Linked DNA regions of Variovorax terrae. The protein of the gene in region 1 interacts with the protein of each later gene in a pairwise test. Links are inferred from orthologs where the notes say so. Each region holds a gene or a part of one and is shown on either strand. Other genes may lie near its edges. The genes, in order: lpdA and MMF98_RS13080.

Region 1 (10,022 bases):
GAACACCGTCCACCAGACCAAGAAGCTCGGCGACGAGGACATCAAGGCCTTCCGCGACCGCTTCAACATCCCGATTCCCGACAGCCAGATCGCCGACCTGCCGTTCTACAAGCCGGCCGACGACACGCCTGAGATGAAGTACCTGCACGAGCGCCGCAAGGCCCTGGGCGGCTACCTGCCGCACCGCCGCACCAAGGCCGACGAGAGCTTCACCGTGCCCTCGCTCGAAACCTTCAAGGCCGTGCTCGAGCCCACGCCCGAGGGCCGCGAGATCTCCACCACGCAGGCCTATGTGCGCTTCCTCACGCAGCTGCTGCGCGACCAGGCGCTGGGCCCGCGCGTGGTGCCCATCCTGGTGGACGAGGCGCGCACCTTCGGCATGGAAGGCCTGTTCCGCCAGATCGGCATCTACAACCCCGCGGGGCAGCAGTACACGCCGGTCGACAAGGATCAGGTCATGTACTACAAGGAAGACAAGGCCGGCCAGATCCTGCAGGAAGGCATCAACGAAGCCGGCGGCATGAGCAGCTGGATCGCGGCGGCCACCAGCTACAGCACCAGCAACCGCATCATGGTGCCGTTCTACGTGTACTACTCGATGTTCGGCTTCCAGCGCATCGGCGACCTGGCCTGGGCGGCCGGCGACATGCAGGCGCGCGGCTTCCTGCTGGGCGGCACCTCCGGGCGCACCACGCTCAACGGCGAAGGCCTGCAGCATGAGGACGGCCACAGCCACATCCTGGCCAACACCATCCCCAACTGCGTGAGCTACGACCCGACCTTCGCGCACGAAGTTGCGGTGATCCTGCACCATGGCCTGAAGCGCATGGTCGAGAAGCAGGACAACGTCTACTACTACCTCACGCTGCTCAACGAGAACTACGCCATGCCCGGCCTCACGCCCGGCACCGAGGAGCAGATCATCAAGGGCATGTACCTGTGCAAGGAAGGCGCCAAGCTCACCCCGCGCGTGCAGCTGCTGGGCTCGGGCACCATCCTGCGCGAGAGCCTGTTCGCGCAGGAACTGCTCGAGAAGGACTGGGGCGTGGCCGCCAACGTCTGGAGCTGCCCGAGCTTCAACGAGCTCACGCGCGACGGCCAGGACGCCGAGCGCTGGAGCCTGCTGCACCCGACCGAGAAGGCACGCGTGCCGTTCGTGAGCCAGCAGCTCGAGAAGCATGCCGGCCCGGTGGTGGCGTCCACCGACTACATGAGGGCCTACGCCGAGCAGATCCGCCCCTTCATCCCCAAGGGCCGCACCTACAAGGTGCTGGGCACCGACGGCTTCGGGCGCAGCGATTTCCGCAGCAAGCTGCGCGAGCACTTCGAGGTCAACCGCCACTACATCGTGGTGGCGGCCCTCAAGGCGCTCAGCGAGGAAGGCACCGTGCCGGTGGCCAAGGTGGCCGAGGCGATCCAGAAATACGGCATCAACACCGAAAAACGCAACCCGTTGTACGCCTAACCCCCTGCGGAGACAGACATGGCATTGGTAGAAATCAAGGTACCGGACATCGGGGACTTCGACGAGGTCTCGGTCATCGAGCTGCTGGTCAAGCCCGGCGACACGGTCAAGGCGGAGCAGTCGCTGATCACGGTGGAGTCCGACAAGGCGTCGATGGAGATTCCGTCGAGCACGGCCGGCGTGGTCAAGGAGCTGCGGGTCCAGCTCGGCGACAAGGTCAAGGAGGGCTCGGTCGTGCTGCTGCTGGAGGCCGCCGGCGCCGCCCCCGCGGCCGCCGCCCCGGTTTCAGAGTCAAAACCGGCGGAGGTCCAGGTGCAGCGGTCATCGGCTGCTACGAATTCAGGAGCACCTGCGGCTGCGCCGAGCGGCCCGGTGGAGGTGCGTGTGCCCGACATCGGCGACTTCAAGGACGTGGCGGTGATCGAGCTGCTGGTCAAGCCCGGCGACGCCATCAAGGCCGAGCAGTCGCTGATCACGGTGGAGTCGGACAAGGCCTCGATGGAAATCCCTTCGTCGGCCGCCGGCGTGCTCAAGGAGCTCAAGGTCAAGATCGGCGACAAGGTCAACATCGGTGATCTCGTGGCCGTGCTTGAAGGCACGGCCGCCGCTGCGGCGGCGCCGGCCCCGGCCCCGGCGCCTGCCGCCGCGGCTCCGGCATCGGCCGCAACTGCAGCAGCCGCAGCGCCGGCGGTGGCCGCCGCTGCCGCGCCGCAGCCCGCGCACGACCCGACGGCGCCGCAGGGCCACCTGCCGCATGCCTCGCCCTCGGTGCGCAAGTTCGCGCGCGAGCTGGGCGTGCCGCTGCAGGAAGTCAAGAGCAGCGGCCCCAAGGGCCGCATCACGCAGCAGGACGTGCAGAACTTCACCAAGGCGGTGATGGCCGGCGCGGCGCGCACCCAGGCCGCGGCCGCCAAGGCTCCCGCGGCGGGCGGCGGCGCGGGGCTGGACCTGCTGCCCTGGCCCAAGGTGGATTTCGCCAAGTTCGGCGCCATCGAGCGCAAGGACCTGTCGCGCATCAAGAAGATCAGCGGCGCCAACCTGCACCGCAACTGGGTGATGATCCCGCACGTCACCAACAACGACGAAGCCGACATCACCGAGCTCGAAGCCTTCCGCGTGGCCACCAACAAGGAGAACGAGAAGTCGGGCATCAAGGTCACGATGCTGGCCTTCGTGATCAAGGCGGTGGTCTCGGCGCTGAAGAAGTTCCCCGAGTTCAATGCCAGCCTGGACGGCGACGCGCTGGTCTACAAGCAGTACTTCCACATCGGCTTCGCGGCCGACACGCCCAACGGCCTGATGGTGCCGGTGCTGCGAGATGCCGACAAGAAGGGCATCCTGCAAATCAGCCAGGAGATGGGCGAGCTCGCGAAGAAGGCGCGCGACGGCAAGCTCGGGCCGGCCGACATGACCGGCGGCTGCTTCTCGATCAGCTCGCTTGGCGGCATCGGCGGCACGCACTTCACGCCCATCATCAACGCGCCCGAAGTCGCGATCCTGGGCCTGTCCAAGGGCCAGATGAAGCCGGTGTGGGACGGCAAGCAGTTCGTGCCGCGCCTGGCGCTGCCGCTGTCGCTGTCGTACGACCACCGCGTGATCGACGGCGCCGCGGCCGCGCGCTTCAACGCCTACCTGGGCCAGGTCCTCGCCGACTTCCGCAGGGTACTGCTTTGAACACCCCCAGGCTGCGCTTCGCTGCGCCTCCCCCCTTGCAGGGGGCAACACCAGCGGCCCGGCAGAGCCGGTTCCGCGGTGCTACTGGCAATGGCTTCGCTGCGCTTGCCTTTGGAGTACGCGCATGACGACGGTCGTGGTGGTGAAGAAGGCCGGGCAGGTGGCGATCGCCGCCGACACGCTCGTGACCTTCGGCGACACCCGGCTGGCGCACCGCTTCGAGGACAACGGCAAGATCTTCAAGGTGGACGCGCCCGCCGGCATGAGCTACGTCGGCATGGCCGGCACGGTGGCGCACTTCCCGGTGCTGCGCAAGGCCATGACGGCGCTGCCCCGGGAGCAGCTCAAGCTCGGCAGCAAGGACGAGGTGTTCGACACCTTCACGCGGCTGCACCCGCTGCTCAAGGAAACCTTCTTCCTGCAGACCAAGGAAGAGGACAACGATCCCTATGAGTCGAGCCAGTTCAGCGTCGTGATTGCCAACGGCACCGGCATCTACGGCCTGTACAGCTACCGCGAGGTGTTCGAGTTCAAGGAGTTCTGGGGCATCGGCTCGGGGCGCAGCTTTGCGCTCGGGGCCATGCACGCGGTCTGGGGCAAGGCCAAGACCGCCCGCGAGGTGGCCGAAGCCGGCCTGCGCGCCGGCTGCGAGTTCGACAAGAACTCGGCCGGTCCCTTCGATGTATTCACGATCAAACTGAAAGGTTCCAAATGAGCCTGATTGAAATCAAGGTGCCGGACATCGGCGATTTTTCCGAAGTGACCGTCATCGAGCTGCTGGTCAAGCCCGGCGACAGCATCCGGCCCGAGCAGTCGCTCGTGACGGTGGAGTCCGACAAGGCCTCGATGGAGATCCCGTCGTCGCACGGCGGCGTGGTGAAGGAGCTGCGCGTCAAGCTCGGTGACAAGGTGGCCGAAGGCTCGGTGCTGCTGGTGCTGGAGGCGCAGGGCGCCGCAGCGGCCGCGGCGCCGGCCTCCGCCCCGGTTTCACAGCCAAAACAGGCGGAGGTCCAGGTGGCTCCGTCATCGGGTGCTATCACTTCTGTAGCGTCCAGCCACACGGGCGGCGCCGACCAGGAATGCGACGTGCTGGTGCTCGGCGGCGGCCCCGGCGGCTATTCGGCAGCGTTCCGCGCGGCTGACCTTGGCCTCAAGGTGGTGCTGGTGGAGCGCTACGCCACGCTTGGCGGCGTCTGCCTGAACGTGGGCTGCATTCCGTCCAAGGCGCTGCTGCACGTGGCCGCGGTGATGGACGAGGTCAGCCATTTCGAGGCGCTGGGCGTGAGCTTCGGCAAGCCGGTGGTCAACCTGGAGAAGCTGCGCGCGCACAAGGCCAAGGTGGTGGGCAAGCTCACCGGCGGCCTCACGGCCATGGCCAAGATGCGCAAGGTCACCGTGGTGCGCGGCCACGGCGAGTTCCTCGACCCGTTCCACCTGCAGGTGCGGGAAACCAGCGGCGCGGGCCAGGAGCAGACCGGCAAGGCCCAGGTCGTCAAGTTCCGCAAGGCCATCATCGCCGCCGGCTCGCAGGCCGTGCAGCTGCCCTTCATGCCCAAGGACCCGCGCGTGGTGGACAGCACCGGCGCGCTGGACCTGGCATCCAGCCCCAAGCGCATGCTGATCCTGGGCGGCGGCATCATCGGCCTCGAAATGGGCACGGTCTACTCTACGCTGGGCGCGCGCCTGGACGTGGTGGAGATGCTCGACGGCCTGATGCAGGGCGCGGACCGCGACCTGGTCAAGGTCTGGCAGAAGATGAACGCACCGCGCTTCGACAACATCATGCTCAAGACCAAAACCGTGGGGGCCGAAGCCACGAAGGACGGCATCCTGGTCCGGTTCGAGGGAGAGCAGGCGCCCAAGGAGCCGCAACTGTATGACCTGGTGCTGCAGGCCGTGGGCCGCAGCCCCAACGGCAAGAAGATCGGCGCCGACAAGGCCGGCGTGACGGTGAGCGACCGCGGCTTCGTCCCGGTGGACATCCAGATGCGCACCAACGTGCCGCACATCTTCGCCATCGGCGACATCGTGGGCCAGCCCATGCTCGCGCACAAGGCGGTGCACGAGGCGCATGTGGCGGCCGAGGTGGCGGCCGGCGAGCTGCAGGGCAACCAGGAGCTGGCCAGCGCCGCCTTCAACGCCCGCGTGATCCCGAGCGTGGCCTACACCGACCCCGAAGTGGCCTGGGTCGGCCTGACCGAAGAGCAGGCCAAGGCGCAGGGCGTGCAGGTCAAGAAGGGCCTGTTCCCCTGGAACGCCTCGGGCCGCGCCATCGCGAATGGCCGCGACGAAGGCTTCACCAAGCTGCTGTTCGACGCCGAAACCCACCGCATCGTGGGCGGCGGCATCGTCGGCACGCATGCGGGCGACATGATCGGCGAGGTCGCGCTGGCGATCGAGATGGGCGCCGACGAAGTGGACATCGGCAAGACCATCCACCCGCACCCCACGCTGGGCGAGAGCATCGGCATGGCGGCCGAGGTGGCGCACGGCACCTGCACCGACGTGCCGCCGGCGCGCAAGTGAATCGCCGGCCGCTCAGCGGCCGGCCGACAACGGCGCCTCGATGAGCCGCGCCCGCCTTATGAAGGCGGCGCGGCTTTTTCGTCCAGGCTAGGGCTTGGGCGCCTGCTGCATCTGCAGGGCCACGGCCTCGCAGGCCTCCAGGGCCAGCCTGGCCGCCATCGGGTACTCCCGGCCCGTGCGCGACACGACCGCAATGGCGCGCTCCAGTACCATGCCGGCGGACGTCAGCTCGATGACCTCGCCGCGCAACTGCTCCGCCAGCACGAGCTGGCGCGGCACGAACGTCAGGAAGCGCCCTTCGCCCAGCAGCGACATGATCAGGGCCGCGGAAGTGGTTTCGATGGCCGCGCGCGGCGGCAGCGCCTTGGCCGCCGCGAACAGGTCCACCAGCCGATGCCAGACCATGCCGTCGCGAGGCGGTGTGATCCAGGGATAGGCCAGCAGGTCGGCGGCCTGCACGTTGCCCTTGCGGGCCAGGGGATGCGCCGCACCGCAGCAGACGACGAAGCGGTCGCGGAACAGTTCGCGCGCTTCCAGGCCCGCCGCGAGGCGATCGAAGGGGAGGTTGGTCAGCGCGAAATCGAGTTCGCCATCCACCACGTCCTGCGCCAGGCTGTCGTACAGGCCCTCGCGCACGGCAAAGGTCAGGGACGGATGGCGGGCGTGGGTCGCGGCGATGGCCAGCGGCAGGAAGCGCGGCGACAGCGCGGGCGCAACGCCCATGCGCACCTCCCCGATCTCGCCATGCTTGAGCTTCTGCAGCTCGGCGATGCAGCTATGCAGGTCGGCGCGGATGGCCTGGCCGCGCCGCGAGAGCGTCTCGGCGTACAGCGTCGGCACGAGGCCGCTGGTGGTGCGCTCGAACAGCGGCAGGCCCAGCTCCGCCTCGAGCTTGCGCACGCTCTTGCTCAGCGCCGGCTGCGACAGGCCCAGCAGGGCGGCGGCCTTGCCGAGGCTGCGCGCTTCGTAGGCGGCCAGAAAGTGATCCAGCAGCAGGTGATTCAGGGTGGCTGTCATAACTGAGGGTTTTGAGGTCATGCCTTTCAGGCTACTAGCGGATATGCCTTGGTGTGAGCATACTGCCGTCCTCATGAGCACAGCGATCCATGATTTTCGACACACTGGCCAGCCTCCGGCCATCGCCTTCGATGTGGCGGGCGAGGGTGAGCCGATCCTCTTCCTGCACGGCATCGGCGGCAACCGGCAGAACTGGGCCGGCCAGCTGGCGCACTTCGGGGCGCGCTTTCGCGCCATCAGCCTGGACTTCCGGGGTTATGGCGACAGCGCCGCGATCGAAGAGCCCTTCGAGTTCGCCGATTTCGTGGAGGACGCGCTGCGCGTGCTCGATGCGCTGGAGATCGGGCGCGCCCACGTCGTCGGGCTGTCGATGGGCGGACTGGTGGCGCAGGCGCTGTATGCCCGGGCGCCGCAGCGCGTGGCCAGCCTGTGCCTGACCGCCTGCCGCTCGGGCGCGGAGCCTGTTCTGCAGGGAGCCCGGCGCGAAGGCTTCATCAGCGCGCGCCTGGGGCCGCTCAACAGCGGCGGCCCGCAGGCGCTGGCGCAGTCCCTGGCGCCCACGCTGATCGGCCGGCAGGCGACGGCCGAGGCCCGGGAGCAGGTGATGGCGAGCCTGGGCAAGCTGCGCCCGGACTCCTATCTCAAGATCATGGAGGCCCGCATGCGCATCGCGCCTTTTCTGGACCCCGCGACGGTGGCCGTGCCCGTGCTGGTGATCGGCTCGGATGAAGACACGGTCGCGCCGCTGGCGCAGATGCGCGATCTGGCGGCTTCCATCCCGCAGGCGCAGCTCGCCGTCATCGGCGGTGCCGGCCATCTGGTGAACATCGAGAAGCCGCAGGAATTCAACCACGCGCTGCTGGCATTCCTCGGCGGGGCGGCCGCCGAGGCCCGGCCGCGCACCGGGGTGGAGGCCCGAATCGCATGAGCAAGACCACCATGAGCATGGGGCGCCGCATCGTTGAACTGCTGCGTCAGGAGGGCGTGCAAGCCGTGTTCTCGCAAGGCGACATCACCACGCGCGACGTCCTGCTGCACGCCGAGCGTGCCGGCCTGCAGGTCGTCGGTCCGCGCCACGAGGCGGCGGCCGTGTTCAGCGCCATGGGCTACTACGCGGTCACGGGCCGGCCGCAGGCGGCATTCGGCGCCATGGGGCCCGGCGTGGCGAACCTGCTGCCGGCCGCGGTCGCCGCGTCGCAAGAGCATGTGCCGGTGCTGATCTTCGGCGCGCGGCGTCACCAGGGAGCGGCCCATGCGGTGCGCCGGGGGCAATGGCTGTCCGCGCCCATGGAGCCGCTGTTCGCGCAGATCTGCAAGTTCGCCACCGTCGTGCGGCACCCGGCCGAGATCGACGACGCGGTGCGGCAGGCCTTCCGCCAGGCGCTCGCCGGCACGCCGGGGCCGGTGTACATCGAGTACGACAGCATGATGCATGTGCAGGAGTGGGACTACCCCCCGCTGCAGCCGCCCGGCAGCTACCGTGCCGGGCCGCAGGCGGCCTCGGAATCCTCGGTGCTGGCCGCCGCCGCGCTGCTCAAGGGGGCCTCGCTGCCGCTGCTGCTGGCGGGCGAGGCGGTGCAACACCATCGCTGCCAGGCGGCCCTGATCGCACTGGCGGAGAAGCTCGGCTGCCCGGTCGTGACGACCTTCGCCGGCAGCGGCCTGATTCACGCTGGCCATCCGCAGGCGCTGCTGTTCCAGGGGCAGGCTGCGCAGGAGGTCATCGCCGAGTCGGACCTGCTGCTGGCGGTGGGCACCTGTTTGCCCGAGAACACCAACTATGGCCGGCTCATGGCGTTCGCGCAGAACGAGGCCCGGCGCAAGGTGATCGTGCTGGAGCCGGATCTCGCAGCCATCGGTGTGAACCGGCCGGTGGATGTGGCCGTGGTCGGCGACCTGCCGCTCACCCTCGCGCAGCTGCATGCCGCGCTGGGCGAGCCGCGCCCCAGCCATCCTCGGCTGCCCGGCTGGAAACAGCAGCAGGCCGATGAGCACGAGGCGGCGCTGGCGGCGATTCCCGACCGCGGCGCGCTGCACCCTTCGCGCATGATGCTGGAGGCCCGGCATGCCGTTCCCGACGAGGCCTCGATCGTGCTCGACGGCGGCCTGACCATCTTCTACCAGCATGCGTTCTTCGAAAAGCGCGGTGCCGATTTCGTCTACGGCGCCCACTACTCCCACCTGGGCTGCGGGCTGCCGCAGGCCGTCGGCGTGCAGCTGGCCCAGGGGCGCGATCGCCCGGTCTGCCTGATCACCGGGGACGGCGCCCTGGGCTTTCACTTCATGGAGCTGGAGACGGCCGTGCGGCACCAGTTGCCGATCGTGGTGCTCGTGAACGATGACCACGCGCTTGGCGCCGAGATGGCAGCGCACATGCAGCACATCGGACACCCGATCGAGGTGCGCTTCGCGCCGGTGCGCTACGACAGGATGATGGAAGCCATGGGCGGGCATGGCGAGTACGTGGAGCGGGTGGAAGACCTGCAGCCCGCGATCCGGCGCGCCTTCGCCAGCGGCAAGACGGCGCTGGTGCAGGTGATCACCGACCCCGAAGCCAGCCATCGCGAGCCGCACCCCTTCGCGGCGGCCCGCGCCAGCTGGATCAACGCCGATGTGCAGGATCGCTATGGACGCTGAAGCACTGCAACAGGCGCTGGCGCGCCAGCGCCGCGCTTTCGCCGCCGATGGTTTTCCCGATGCGCATACCCGCATCGAGCGGCTGGACCGGATGGCGGCCATGGTGCTGGCGCATGCCGAGGAGATCGTGGCCGCGCTGTCCCTTGACTTCGGCAACCGCTCGCCGCATGCCACCCGCACCGGCGACGTGCTCGGCGCCGTGGCGGCGATCCGCTACAACCGCGACAACCTGAGCCGCTGGATGGCACCCACGCCCATCGCACTGCCCGAGCCGATGGAGCGGGAAGGCGCGCGCGCCGAAGTGCGCTGCCAGCCGCTGGGGGTCATCGGTGCCATCGTGCCCTGGAACGGGCCGGTGCTGATGGGCGTGCTGGCCGCTGCCGGCGCGCTGGCAGCGGGCAACCGCCTGATGCTCAAGGTGCCCGAGCTGACCCCGCGCGCATCCGTGCTGCTGGAGCGCATGTTCGCGGGCAGCTTCGCGCCCGAAGAGGTCTGCGTGGTGCAAGGCGATGTGGCCACGGGGGCCGCCTTCAGCCGGCTGCGCTTCGATCACCTGCTGTTCACCGGCTCCCTGGCCACCGCGCGCCATGTCGCCCGTGCGGCGGCCGAACAGCTGGTGCCCGTCACCCTGGAGCTGGGCGGGCGCAACCCGGTGATCGTCGGGCGCAGCGCCGACATCGAACTCGCAGCGGCGCGGCTCGTC
Region 2 (10,082 bases), 590 kb from region 1 along the record:
CCGCGCGCATCCTCCACCCAGCCGACCACGCGCAGCCGCCCGGGGTTGGCGCCCTCAGGGATGCTCATGGGGCGCCATTCGACGAACTTCGCCTGCTCTGATTTCGATAGCGCTCCACGACCATCCCACGCGGACATCAGCATGTTTCTGACCAGATTTCTCGGCACGGGCGTGCCTTCGGTGCCGGCGGGGATGGTTTCCACCAGCAGCAGCCAGGCGCGCCAGGGGCCGCCGGTGCCCGGCTTCATCTCGATCGAGGTGCCGATGTAGTCGTTGAACGGCAGGCCGTGCGCCACGCGCAGCCGGCGCCCGTTCGCGGCGCCCACCGCATGCGTGGCGAGGCGGGCGGTGTCCTGCGGCGCCCCCTGGCCCAGCGCTTCAAGCCGGGCCAGGCTGTCGCGCGTGGCGGCGGCCGACAGCGGCGCGTCGTCGCCCCGCGCGCTCGGCACGATCCAGTCGATCGCCAGCTCGCGCGGCCCGGGGCGGGCGCTGCGTGCGTCGGACCAGCAGGCCTCGCAGTCGGCGCTGATGAAGCGCTCCACCAGCGCAACGGGCGCGCGCTGGCCGTCGCTGGCGCAGAACGATTGCGCCAGGGCGGGGGGCGGCAGGCAGACGGCCAGGCCAAGCAGAAAAAGGGAAGGCTTCATCGGTGGGCTTTCTACAATGGGGCATATGTTCCCAGAAGTCGCAGCCGAGCCCCCCCTCTTACAGAATCTCAACCCCGAGCAGCGCGCCGCCGTCACCCTGCCCAATGAGCATGCGCTGATCCTGGCCGGCGCGGGCTCGGGCAAAACCCGCGTGCTGACCACGCGCATTGCCTGGCTGCTGCAGAACGGGCAGGTCTCGCCCGGCGGCGTGATGGCCGTCACGTTCACCAACAAGGCGGCCAAGGAGATGATGACGCGCCTCACGGCCATGCTGCCCGTCAACGTGCGCGGCATGTGGATCGGCACCTTCCACGGCCTGTGCAACCGCTTCCTGCGCGCGCATTACAAGCTGGCCAACCTGCCGCAGAGCTTCCAGATCCTGGACACGCAGGACCAGCTCTCGGCCATCAAGCGCTTGATGAAGCAGTTCAACGTAGACGACGAGCGCTTCCCGGCCAAGCAGACGCAGTGGTTCATCGCCGGCTGCAAGGAAGACGGCCTGCGCCCCAACATGGTGGAGGCGCGCGACGAGGAAACCCGCAAGAAGATCGAGATCTACCAGCTTTACGAGGAGCAGTGCCAGCGCGAGGGCGTGGTCGATTTCGGCGAGCTGATGCTGCGCAGCTTCGAGCTGCTGCGCGACAACGACCCGATCCGCGAGCACTACCAGCGGCGCTTTCGCCACATCCTGATCGACGAGTTCCAGGACACCAACAAGCTGCAGTACGCCTGGATCAAGCAACTCGCCGGCCCCGGCAGCAGCGTGCTGGCCGTGGGCGACGACGACCAGAGCATCTACGCCTTTCGCGGCGCGCGCGTGGGCAACATGGCCGACTTCGTGCGCGAATTCAACGTGCAGCACCAGATCAAGCTCGAGCAGAACTACCGCAGCTACAGCAACATCCTCGACTCGGCCAACGAACTCATCAGCCACAACAGCAAGCGCCTGGGCAAGAACCTGCGCACCGATCAGGGCCCGGGCGAGCCGGTGCGGGTGTACGAGGCCACCAGCGACTTCGCCGAGGCGCAGTGGATGGTGGACGAGATGCGCCAGCTGGTGCGCGACCACGGCACCGAGCCGGGCTTTGCGCGCAAGGAGATCGCCGTGCTCTACCGCAGCAATGCGCAGAGCCGCGTGATCGAAACCGCGCTGTTCAACGCCGGCGTGCCGTACCGCGTGTACGGCGGCCTGCGCTTCTTCGAGCGCGCCGAAATCAAGCACGCGCTGGCCTACCTGCGCCTGCTGGAGAACCCGCGCGACGACACCAGCTTCCTGCGCGTGGTCAATTTCCCGCCGCGCGGCATCGGCGCGCGCAGCATCGAGCAGCTGCAGGATGCCGCGCGCGCGATGGGCGCCTCGCTGCACGACGCCGTGAGCACGATGAGCGGCAAGGCCGGCGCCAACCTGGGCGCCTTCGTGGCGAAGATCGACGTGCTGCGCGAGCAGACCCAGGGCCAGACCCTGCGCGAGATCATCGAGCTGGTGCTCGACCACAGCGGCCTGATCGAGCACTACAAGGCCGACCGCGAAGGCGCCGACCGCATCGAGAACCTGGAGGAGCTGGTCAACGCGGCCGAGAGCTTCGTCACCCAGGAGGGCTTCGGCCGCGACGCGGTGGCGCTGCCGGTGGACGAGCTGGGCCGCCCGCTCACGCAGTCGCCCGCCAGCCAGGGGCTGGACCCGAACCTGCCACCGGCCGGCGAGCCGCTGGCGCCCGATGCCGACACCGGCGAGACCCTGAGCCCGCTGGCGGCCTTTCTCACGCATGCGGCGCTGGAGTCGGGCGACAACCAGGCCCAGGCCGGCCAGGACGCGGTGCAGCTCATGACGGTGCACTCGGCCAAGGGCCTGGAATTCGACTGCGTGTTCATCACCGGCATGGAAGAGGGCCTGTTCCCGCACGAGAACTCGATGAGCGACTACGAGGGGCTGGAGGAAGAGCGCCGCCTGATGTACGTGGCCATCACCCGCGCGCGCAAGCGCCTGTACCTGAGCCACTCGCAGACGCGCCTGCTGCACGGCCAGACGCGCTACAACCTCAAGAGCCGGTTCTTCGAGGAACTGCCCGAGGCCGCGCTCAAGTGGATCACGCCGAAGCACCAGGGCTTTGGATCGGGCTTCGGGTTTGCTCCTAATTCTGTAGCTAAGAATGACCGCTACACAAGGACCTCCGGCGGATTTAACCAGGATTTGACGCGTTTTGCGAGCCCGCCGGTGCCGGCGCAGAAGACCGCGCCCGCGCATGGCCTGCGCTCGGGCATGCAGGTGTTCCACAACAAGTTCGGCGAGGGCACGGTGCTCACGCTCGAAGGCTCGGGCGACGATGCGCGCGCGCAGATCAACTTCCCGCGCCACGGCGTGAAATGGCTGGCGCTGAGCGTGGCGAAGCTGACGCCGGTGTAGCGGGCTCTCTGGGTGCGCAGGAAAAACCTCTGACCGGGGCACGGGCCGGGCCGAAGGCTGGGACCATCTGAGGCCCTGATGGCAAGCGCAAGGCCTCAAGGCGACCGGGGATCCGACGGGCGAGCCGCCTGGAGGGGACGGTGAAAGCGCTGGACGAGCTTGACACGCAGATGGTTGATGAGGTGGTAGATCAACTGGAAGCACACGGTGAACATCACCATGACCAAGCCGATCAGGAGCAGCCTGTCGCTCACCTTGGGCAGGGTTTCGATGGCACGCAGCGTGATCGTGGTGGCCTCGACCACGCCCACCGCAGCGCCAAACCCGGACGACAGCACCATGACAAAAAGGGCGCGTACCAGGCCCATCAGAAAGAGCATGGCGGCGACTGGCGAACCATTTCGCCACTGCCGCATGGCCTCGACAGCGTTGTCGGACACATAGGCCGCCGCATACAGGGCGAGTGACACCACCATGGCCAGCCAGGGCGTCATGACAAACTGCCAGCGGCCGACGGAAAAGCCGGCGGACGCGACGTTGACCAAGAAAAACATCACGACAAAAGTGGGCACGGTCCGCATCACCGAGACCAGCCAGGCAGCCGGTGCGGCGGCAAGGCCGTTCCGAAACCGCGCAGCCGCCAGCGGCGCCCCCAGCAGCAGGCCACCCAGCAGGGCGCAGATGGCAATCTGGAAGTTCACGACCAGGCCGGACAGAAAATCCGGCAAGAACCGGGGAAGCAACTCAAGCATGGGCGCCTCCCCTGAGGGCCAGCCGCGCCTGCCACAGGTTGGCCAGGCGATGCACCACGGCAACCAGCAGCATGTAAAAGAGGAGCAAAAAGGTGTAGGTGGTGATGCGCTCACTGGAAAACGACGCAACGTCAGTCAGTGCGGACAGGAGTTCGGGTACACCCATCACCGATGCGGCGGGGCTGCCCCGGGTGGCGTTCACGACGAACGCCACCACTTGTGACCTGGCCCGGTAAACTGCGGCGCTCAAAGCGGGCTGCGATGGCGCACGCTCCTCGCGCAGTGTGAGCATCGCTTCCGCAACGGCCTGCCCTGCGTTGCAGCCGTTGAACAGGCCCAGCACCAGCACGGCGGCGGCAAGCGCCACAAACGGCGAACTGGCACCGGCGGCGCCGACCAGCACACTCGCCAGAATCATGAGCAAAATCAGCGGCGTGGACTGCATTGGCCACAGCAGGCCGCGCATGGCCCAGCGCAGCCACGGCTTATGGGAAGTCAGGCCCGCGCCAAAGGCCAGCGCAAAAGCCCAGGTCGCCAACACGGCACCCAAAACCAGCAAGATGGAAAACCAGATGCCTTCGAAAAGAAGGTCCAGCGCCACCCATGTCTTGAACATGGCCAGGGTGACCTTGATGCCGGTGGCCTGGTGGATGAATTTTTCCAGCCGGCCAACCAGCGGCGCAAATGATGTTGGCTCCAGCTGGTTGTCAGGCGGCGCCAACACGCAGGCCGGGTCCGTCAATGAGGTCATCTGCGCACAGCGGCTGCTTGCCCACAACAGGCGCTGCTGCTCCAGAAATGGCGAGTTCACCCCATATTTTTTGGCCAGCGCCTGCAACGCACCCGAATTGTGCAGGTGCCGCATCGACAGGCCCAGCACGTCTGCAAGGCGTTCACCACCTTCACGCGCCACGGCCGCCCCCCATGGCAATGGTGCAAAGCCAAACTTGGTGTCGTAGGCTGCGGCAAACGCGGGCTGCTGCAGATAGGACGCGAAAAAACTGTCGTCCTGCGCGACCAGAGAGCAGCCGCCCAGGCGAAGTTCATCGACGAGGCTCGAGGCTTTGTCGAAAAGCTTCAGGCGCGCGCCATTGACCGACAGCTCGGCATTGGTGCTGTTACCCACCGTCACGCAGACAGTGTTGCCGCGCAACTTGGCCAGGCCATCGATCGCAAGCTCCTTGCGCCCCAGCACAATGGTCTGCGACTGGTAGTAGTGCGGCCGCACAAAGAGGGCTTCCTTGTCTCTTTGCGAGGTGTGCCCCATGGTGGCAATGACCAAATCAACGCGCCCTTCACCCAGCAGGGCAAGGCGGTTGGCAGGCGTGACCACCACAAACACGGGCGCAACACCCAGCGAATCCGCAAGCTGGCGCGCCAGGTCAATTTCAAAGCCCTGCAGCAGGTTTGCGTTCTCGAAGGCAAATGGCGGGTAGCCGGTGCGCACGCCCACTCTCAGGGTTTTGGTGCAGATGACGCGCGACCACACATCCGCCGCACCATCGCAATTTGTGCTTCTTTGCGGACTGGCCTGTGTTGCCGGTGGCATCGGCGGCGACGGCCGGGTGTCTTGGCCCGCCGCGCTGAAACACAGCAGCGCCAGGCCGATGGCCAGCAACCGGCGCATCGATATCGTCCTGAATGCCGGCACAAGCGCCGAAGTACAGGCCACGACTTGCGCCAGCCTCCGCATGGCGAGGCTGCTTTCATCCACGCGGCAGGTTCGCATCAAGCTTTCTCAGGCTTCCAGCTGATTTCAACAAGGTCGAAATCGACAAACCAGTAGTTGCCCATTTTGTGAATGCCTTGGCCCGTAAAACGCGCCAGCACGGGAGGACTCAGGCTTGCCAGCTTATGCGCGGGCAAAGGCGCCGAAGCACAATAGGCGACGCGGGCTTGCAGGCCCAGGGCATCGGCCATCGCCTGCGTCTTGCCGATGTCGAGAAACACGTTGTGGGTCATCACAGCCAGGCCGCCGGGAGCCAGGTGGCGGCTCAGGCCCGTCAGAAATGGATCGACACAGCGGCGGCCGTCGGCGCCGCCCGCGCTCCAGCTCGCCAGGCGACCATCGCCCTCGATGTGCTCAGCCGCAAACTGCGGCAGGTTGGTGACCACAAGATCAAAGCATGCATCTCCACATGCCGCCCACATGTCACCCTGAACCAGGTTGGCCTTTTCAAGCAAGCCCTCTTGATCCAACAATTTTTGTGTCGCCTGAACTGCCAGCGGTTCGAGCTCCACACCCAACGCACTTTGCGCGCCCAGGGCCAGAAGCGTCGCCATCATCACGCCACTGCCGGTTCCCATGTCGAGCGCCCTGGACGATTGCACACGCGCCGCGTGCTTGCGTACGTAAAGCAGCAAGGCGGCGGTGTACTCGCTCGGGCTGAACAATGATTCGGTGTCGCTCAAAGTCGTTCAAAAAACGGTTTTATGGCATCACAGAGCAGTGGCTCCCCGGCGTCGGGCGAACGGCCGGAAGCACGGGTCGAGCGATAGTAACCTATGGATACACCTTGTAACGAAGCCGTGCGCCGGCGGCCACCTCGCCAGACAGGGGCTGCGCACCGATTGACAGAGGGGGCGAATGGGTTGAAACTTTTTGGTTAATTTCCACTCAAGTGGTTTTTCATAACCGGAGAGCGTTCATCATGATCAAGACCCTCATTGCCTGCCTGGCGCTGCTGGCCGGCGCGGCCTTCGCCGCCGACACGCCTTCCGGCCCGACTGCCAGCGAACGCATGGCCACGGCCCGCAAGGCCATCGACGCCAAGGACTGGAACAAGGCCCTGTTCGAGCTCAGCCAGGCGGCGCGCGAAGAGCCGCGCAACGCCGACGTGCACAACCTGCTGGGCTACACCTACCGCAAGAAGGCCACGCCCGACCTGCCCAAGGCCTTCGAGGAATACAACACGGCGCTCAAGCTCAACCCGAAGCACAAGGGCGCACACGAGTACATCGGCGAGGCCTATCTGATGGACAAGAAGCCGGCCGAGGCCGAGAAGCACCTGGCCGCGCTGGAGCAGATCTGCGGCAACAAGACCTGCGAAGAATACGAAGACCTGGCCAAGGCCATCGCCGACTACAAGGACAAGAACAAGTGAGGCGTGGCCCACCCATGAAAAAGCCCGGCTCGGCCGGGCTTTTTCATGGGCGGCCTGCGGTCAGCGTTGGCGCTGGGTGTCCGCCGGGTGCATCTGCCCGGGCTTGTCTTCCATGTAGCCCTTGCCGTCCTTCACGCCCTTGTGGCCCGAGATCTGCCAGGCCGTGCGCTGGTCGACCAGGCCGGCCAGGTATTCGAGTTCCTCGTCGGTGTGGTTGATGGCCTTGGCCGGCGTGAGGAAGCGGCCTTCCTTGGGCCGGACCTCGCCCCAGAAGGCCTGGTGGTAGTCGGACTGGCTCAGCGCCCGGTCGGGGCCGGCGCCCATCTCCACCGTGCCATAGCAGTTGCAGAAATAGCTGCGGTTGTCCTGCTCGGGAAAGACCTCGGCGTAGACGCCCGTGCCGCGGATGCCTGCGGTCAGCGTGGGCGTGACGATCTGGCGGCTCGACCCCTTGCCCCAGACGCTGGCCACCGCTCCCGTGACCAGGCGCAGCACGCTCACCACGCTCAGCGTGCTGCCGCGCTCCACCGTCAGGCGCGAGTTCTGCCGCACCAGGAACGAGGTGTTGCCGATCACGAAGACCAGGTTCGTGCCGGGCCCGGTCTGCACCTGGTCGCCGGTCATGATGGTGTGCTGCGGCAGCAGCCGGCTGCCGTTGAGCAGCGCGTCGCCCCGCAATTCCACGATGTTGCTGCGGGCCTGGGCCAGCGCGGCGGCCGAGCCGCCCACGGCCGTCCAGGCCGCCGCAGCCTGCAGGAAGCTGCGTCGGCGGAACCAGAGCAGTTCGTTCTCGGTGCGGCCTTGCAGGATGTGCTGGGTCATGCGCTCTCTCCGGGTGGGGTGGGGTCGTCGGCAACGAAGCTGTCGCGGAAGGTGAAATAGGTCGAGGTGAAGAACATGGCCGCCAGCACCAGCGCCACCGGCATCATGAGCAGGGAGGCCAGCTCGGCGCTGCCGCTGAGGGCCGCCATGCTGGTGATCACCGTCAGCGACAGCACGAACACTGCGGCCCAGGTGAGGCCGTAGAGGGTGAAGGCGCGGAAGTTGCGCAGGCATGCGACGAAACTGAAGAACAGGCTCTTGAGCGGCGGCACGCCGTGCCAGTGCACCAGCGCCGGCGCATGCCAGAACAGCAGCGACAGCGGCAGGTACAGGCCCATCGCCACCCACATGGCGAGCTGGAAATCAGGCGCCATCACCAGTTCGCGCGTGAGCTGGCCGCCCACCAGATAAAGCCGCGCGAACTGGCCGCCGTCGAACAGCGCCGAGACGCCCATCACCAGCAGGAAGCCCGCCGCGTAGAGCGCGCCCAGCACCATCATGGCCTGTGCGCGTTGCTGGCCGGCCCGGAAGGCGCTGACCAGGATGGACGGCATCGGGAACTTGCCCTTGGTGGCCTCCAGCGTGGCCGCCATCAGCCCCAGCGAGGCGGCCGGCAGCAGCGCCAGCGCGAGCGCGCCGCCGATGAAGGGCAGCAGCGTGGCCAGCGACATCACGGCCATGAACATGAAGAACAGGCCCGCCAGCGCGAGCGGCTGCTTGAAGAAGGTTTGGATGCCGAGCTTGACCCATTGGATACCGGTACGCGCGGGAACGATGTTCAGTTTCATTGGCGATGCATGAATGAGGGCAATGGGACACGAAGGTTCTGGCCAACCGGGGGGCCCCAGTTTGCGTGACAAATCCAGTGCAGGCAAGCGGCTCAGGCCGTCACCGGCTGGCGGATGCGCTGGCGCAGCACGCGCTCGAAGTGGCCGGGGTCGTGCGGCTGCAGCATGGCGGCTTCGCGCGGCAGGTGGAAGTCCCACAGCCGCGAGATCCAGAAGCGCAGCGCGCCGGCGCGCAGCAGGGCGGGCAGCAGCTGGCGCTCGGCGGCGGCCAGCGGCCGCACGGCGGTGTAGGCGGCAAGGAGGCTGTGGGCGCGAACGGCGTCGTGCGCGCCGGTTTCCAGCTCGATGCACCAGTCGTTCAGACACACGGCGATGTCGAACAGCCAGGCGTCGACGCCGGCGAAATAGAAGTCGAAGAAGCCGCTGAGCTGGCCGTCGTCGAACATCACGTTGTCGCGGAACAGGTCGGCATGCACCGGCCCGCGCGGCAGCGCCGCGTAGGCGGAGGAGGCCGCGACGTGGTTCTGGAACGCCAGCTCGGCCAGGATCAGCGTGCGCTGGCTGTCGCTCAGGTGCACCAGCACCACCGGCACCGTTTCGTTCCACCAGGCCAGGCCGCGCAGATTGGGCTGGCTGCGGTTGAAGTCGCGCGCGGCCAGGTGCATGCGCGCCAGCGTCGTGCCCACGGCGGCGCAATGCTCGGGTCCGGGCGCCAGCACGCTCCTGCCGCGCAAGCGGTTCACCACGGCGGCGGGCTTGCCCTTGAGCCGGTGCAGGATGTCGCCGTCGCGGTCGGCCGCCGGGTCGGGCACGGGAATGCCGCGCTGCGCCAGGTGCTTCATCAGGTGCAGGTAGAACGGCAACTGCTCGGCGCTCAGGCGCTCGAACAGCGTGAGCACATGCTCGCCCTGGTCGGTGGTGGCGAAGTAGTTGGTGTTCTCGATGCCGCCCTCGATGCCGCGCAGCTCGCGCAACTCGCCCAGGTTCAGCTGGCGCAGCAGAGCCTGCGCCTCCTCGAATGAGACTTCGGTGAATACGGCCATCTGGCAACAGTCGTGTGAACGGGCCCTGGTCCCTAGAACTTGATGACGTTCCACACCCGCTGGCCGGTCGGCCCGGGTGTGTCGAGGCCGTTCGGCCGGCTGCGTGCGCCGTCCAGCGGCAGTACCTCGTACTCGGGCACGTTGGCCTTGGGCTGCACGGTGATGCTTTGCGTCTCGCCGCCGTAGCGGACCTCGTCGATGCGCGAGCCGCCGTCTTCCACCCGGATGCGCTCGATGCGCTGGTCGCCGCGCAGCGCGGCCGGCCCCGAGCGGGTCAGCGGCTCCTGCCCGCCGGGCGGGGCCGGCAGGGCGTTGGGCGCCGGGTTCTGGGCCAGGGCCGCAGAGCCGGCGGCCACCAGCAGCAGGGAGAGGAGGACGGCACGCATGGCCCGATTGTAGAGGCGGGGCGCGGCGTGCGGCTGCGGCCGTGCACAATCTGCCCATGAGCGACGAAAAAGCAACTGCAAGCCCGAAAACCCTGGTCCTGGTGGACGGTTCCAGCTACCTGTACCGCGCCTTCCA

Evidence for each region.
Region 2: the proteins of lpdA (region 1) and MMF98_RS13080 interact in binary tests that used the Escherichia coli proteins (3 or more experiments, as listed by UniProt). The link is inferred for Variovorax terrae from one-to-one orthologs.

Annotation. Positions count from the first base shown.
Region 1 is NZ_JALGBI010000001.1:2,185,880-2,195,901, reverse strand. What follows is about bases 3,259-6,257. They hold lpdA (dihydrolipoyl dehydrogenase), read left to right. Parts: upstream 3,259-3,850; coding sequence 3,851-5,665; downstream 5,666-6,257. Other genes in these bases: MMF98_RS10320 (LysR family transcriptional regulator), read right to left, coding at 5,753-6,257; MMF98_RS10340 (Ntn hydrolase family protein), read left to right, coding at 3,264-3,854. Also shown: aceE (pyruvate dehydrogenase (acetyl-transferring), homodimeric type), read left to right, coding at 1-1,465; aceF (dihydrolipoyllysine-residue acetyltransferase), read left to right, coding at 1,484-3,139; more of MMF98_RS10320, read right to left, coding at 6,258-6,682; MMF98_RS10315 (alpha/beta fold hydrolase), read left to right, coding at 6,756-7,610; MMF98_RS10310 (thiamine pyrophosphate-binding protein), read left to right, coding at 7,607-9,319; MMF98_RS10305 (aldehyde dehydrogenase family protein), read left to right, coding at 9,309-10,022. UniProt on the Escherichia coli protein: Lipoamide dehydrogenase is a component of the glycine cleavage system as well as of the alpha-ketoacid dehydrogenase complexes.
Region 2 is NZ_JALGBI010000001.1:2,768,736-2,778,817, reverse strand. What follows is about bases 303-3,361. They hold MMF98_RS13080 (UvrD-helicase domain-containing protein), read left to right. Parts: upstream 303-672; coding sequence 673-3,051; downstream 3,052-3,361. Other genes in these bases: MMF98_RS13075 (ABC transporter permease), read right to left, coding at 3,147-3,361; MMF98_RS13085 (hypothetical protein), read right to left, coding at 303-647. In the rest of the region: more of MMF98_RS13085, read right to left, coding at 1-302; more of MMF98_RS13075, read right to left, coding at 3,362-3,803; MMF98_RS13070 (transporter substrate-binding domain-containing protein), read right to left, coding at 3,796-5,532; MMF98_RS13065 (50S ribosomal protein L11 methyltransferase), read right to left, coding at 5,532-6,215; MMF98_RS13060 (tetratricopeptide repeat protein), read left to right, coding at 6,455-6,907; MMF98_RS13055 (FecR family protein), read right to left, coding at 6,968-7,729; MMF98_RS13050 (BPSS1780 family membrane protein), read right to left, coding at 7,726-8,517; MMF98_RS13045 (homoserine kinase), read right to left, coding at 8,610-9,560; MMF98_RS13040 (hypothetical protein), read right to left, coding at 9,593-9,946; polA (DNA polymerase I), read left to right, coding at 10,003-10,082. UniProt on the Escherichia coli protein: A helicase with DNA-dependent ATPase activity. Unwinds DNA duplexes with 3'-5' polarity. Translocates on single-stranded DNA with 3'-5' polarity. Initiates unwinding more efficiently from a nicked substrate than double-stranded DNA.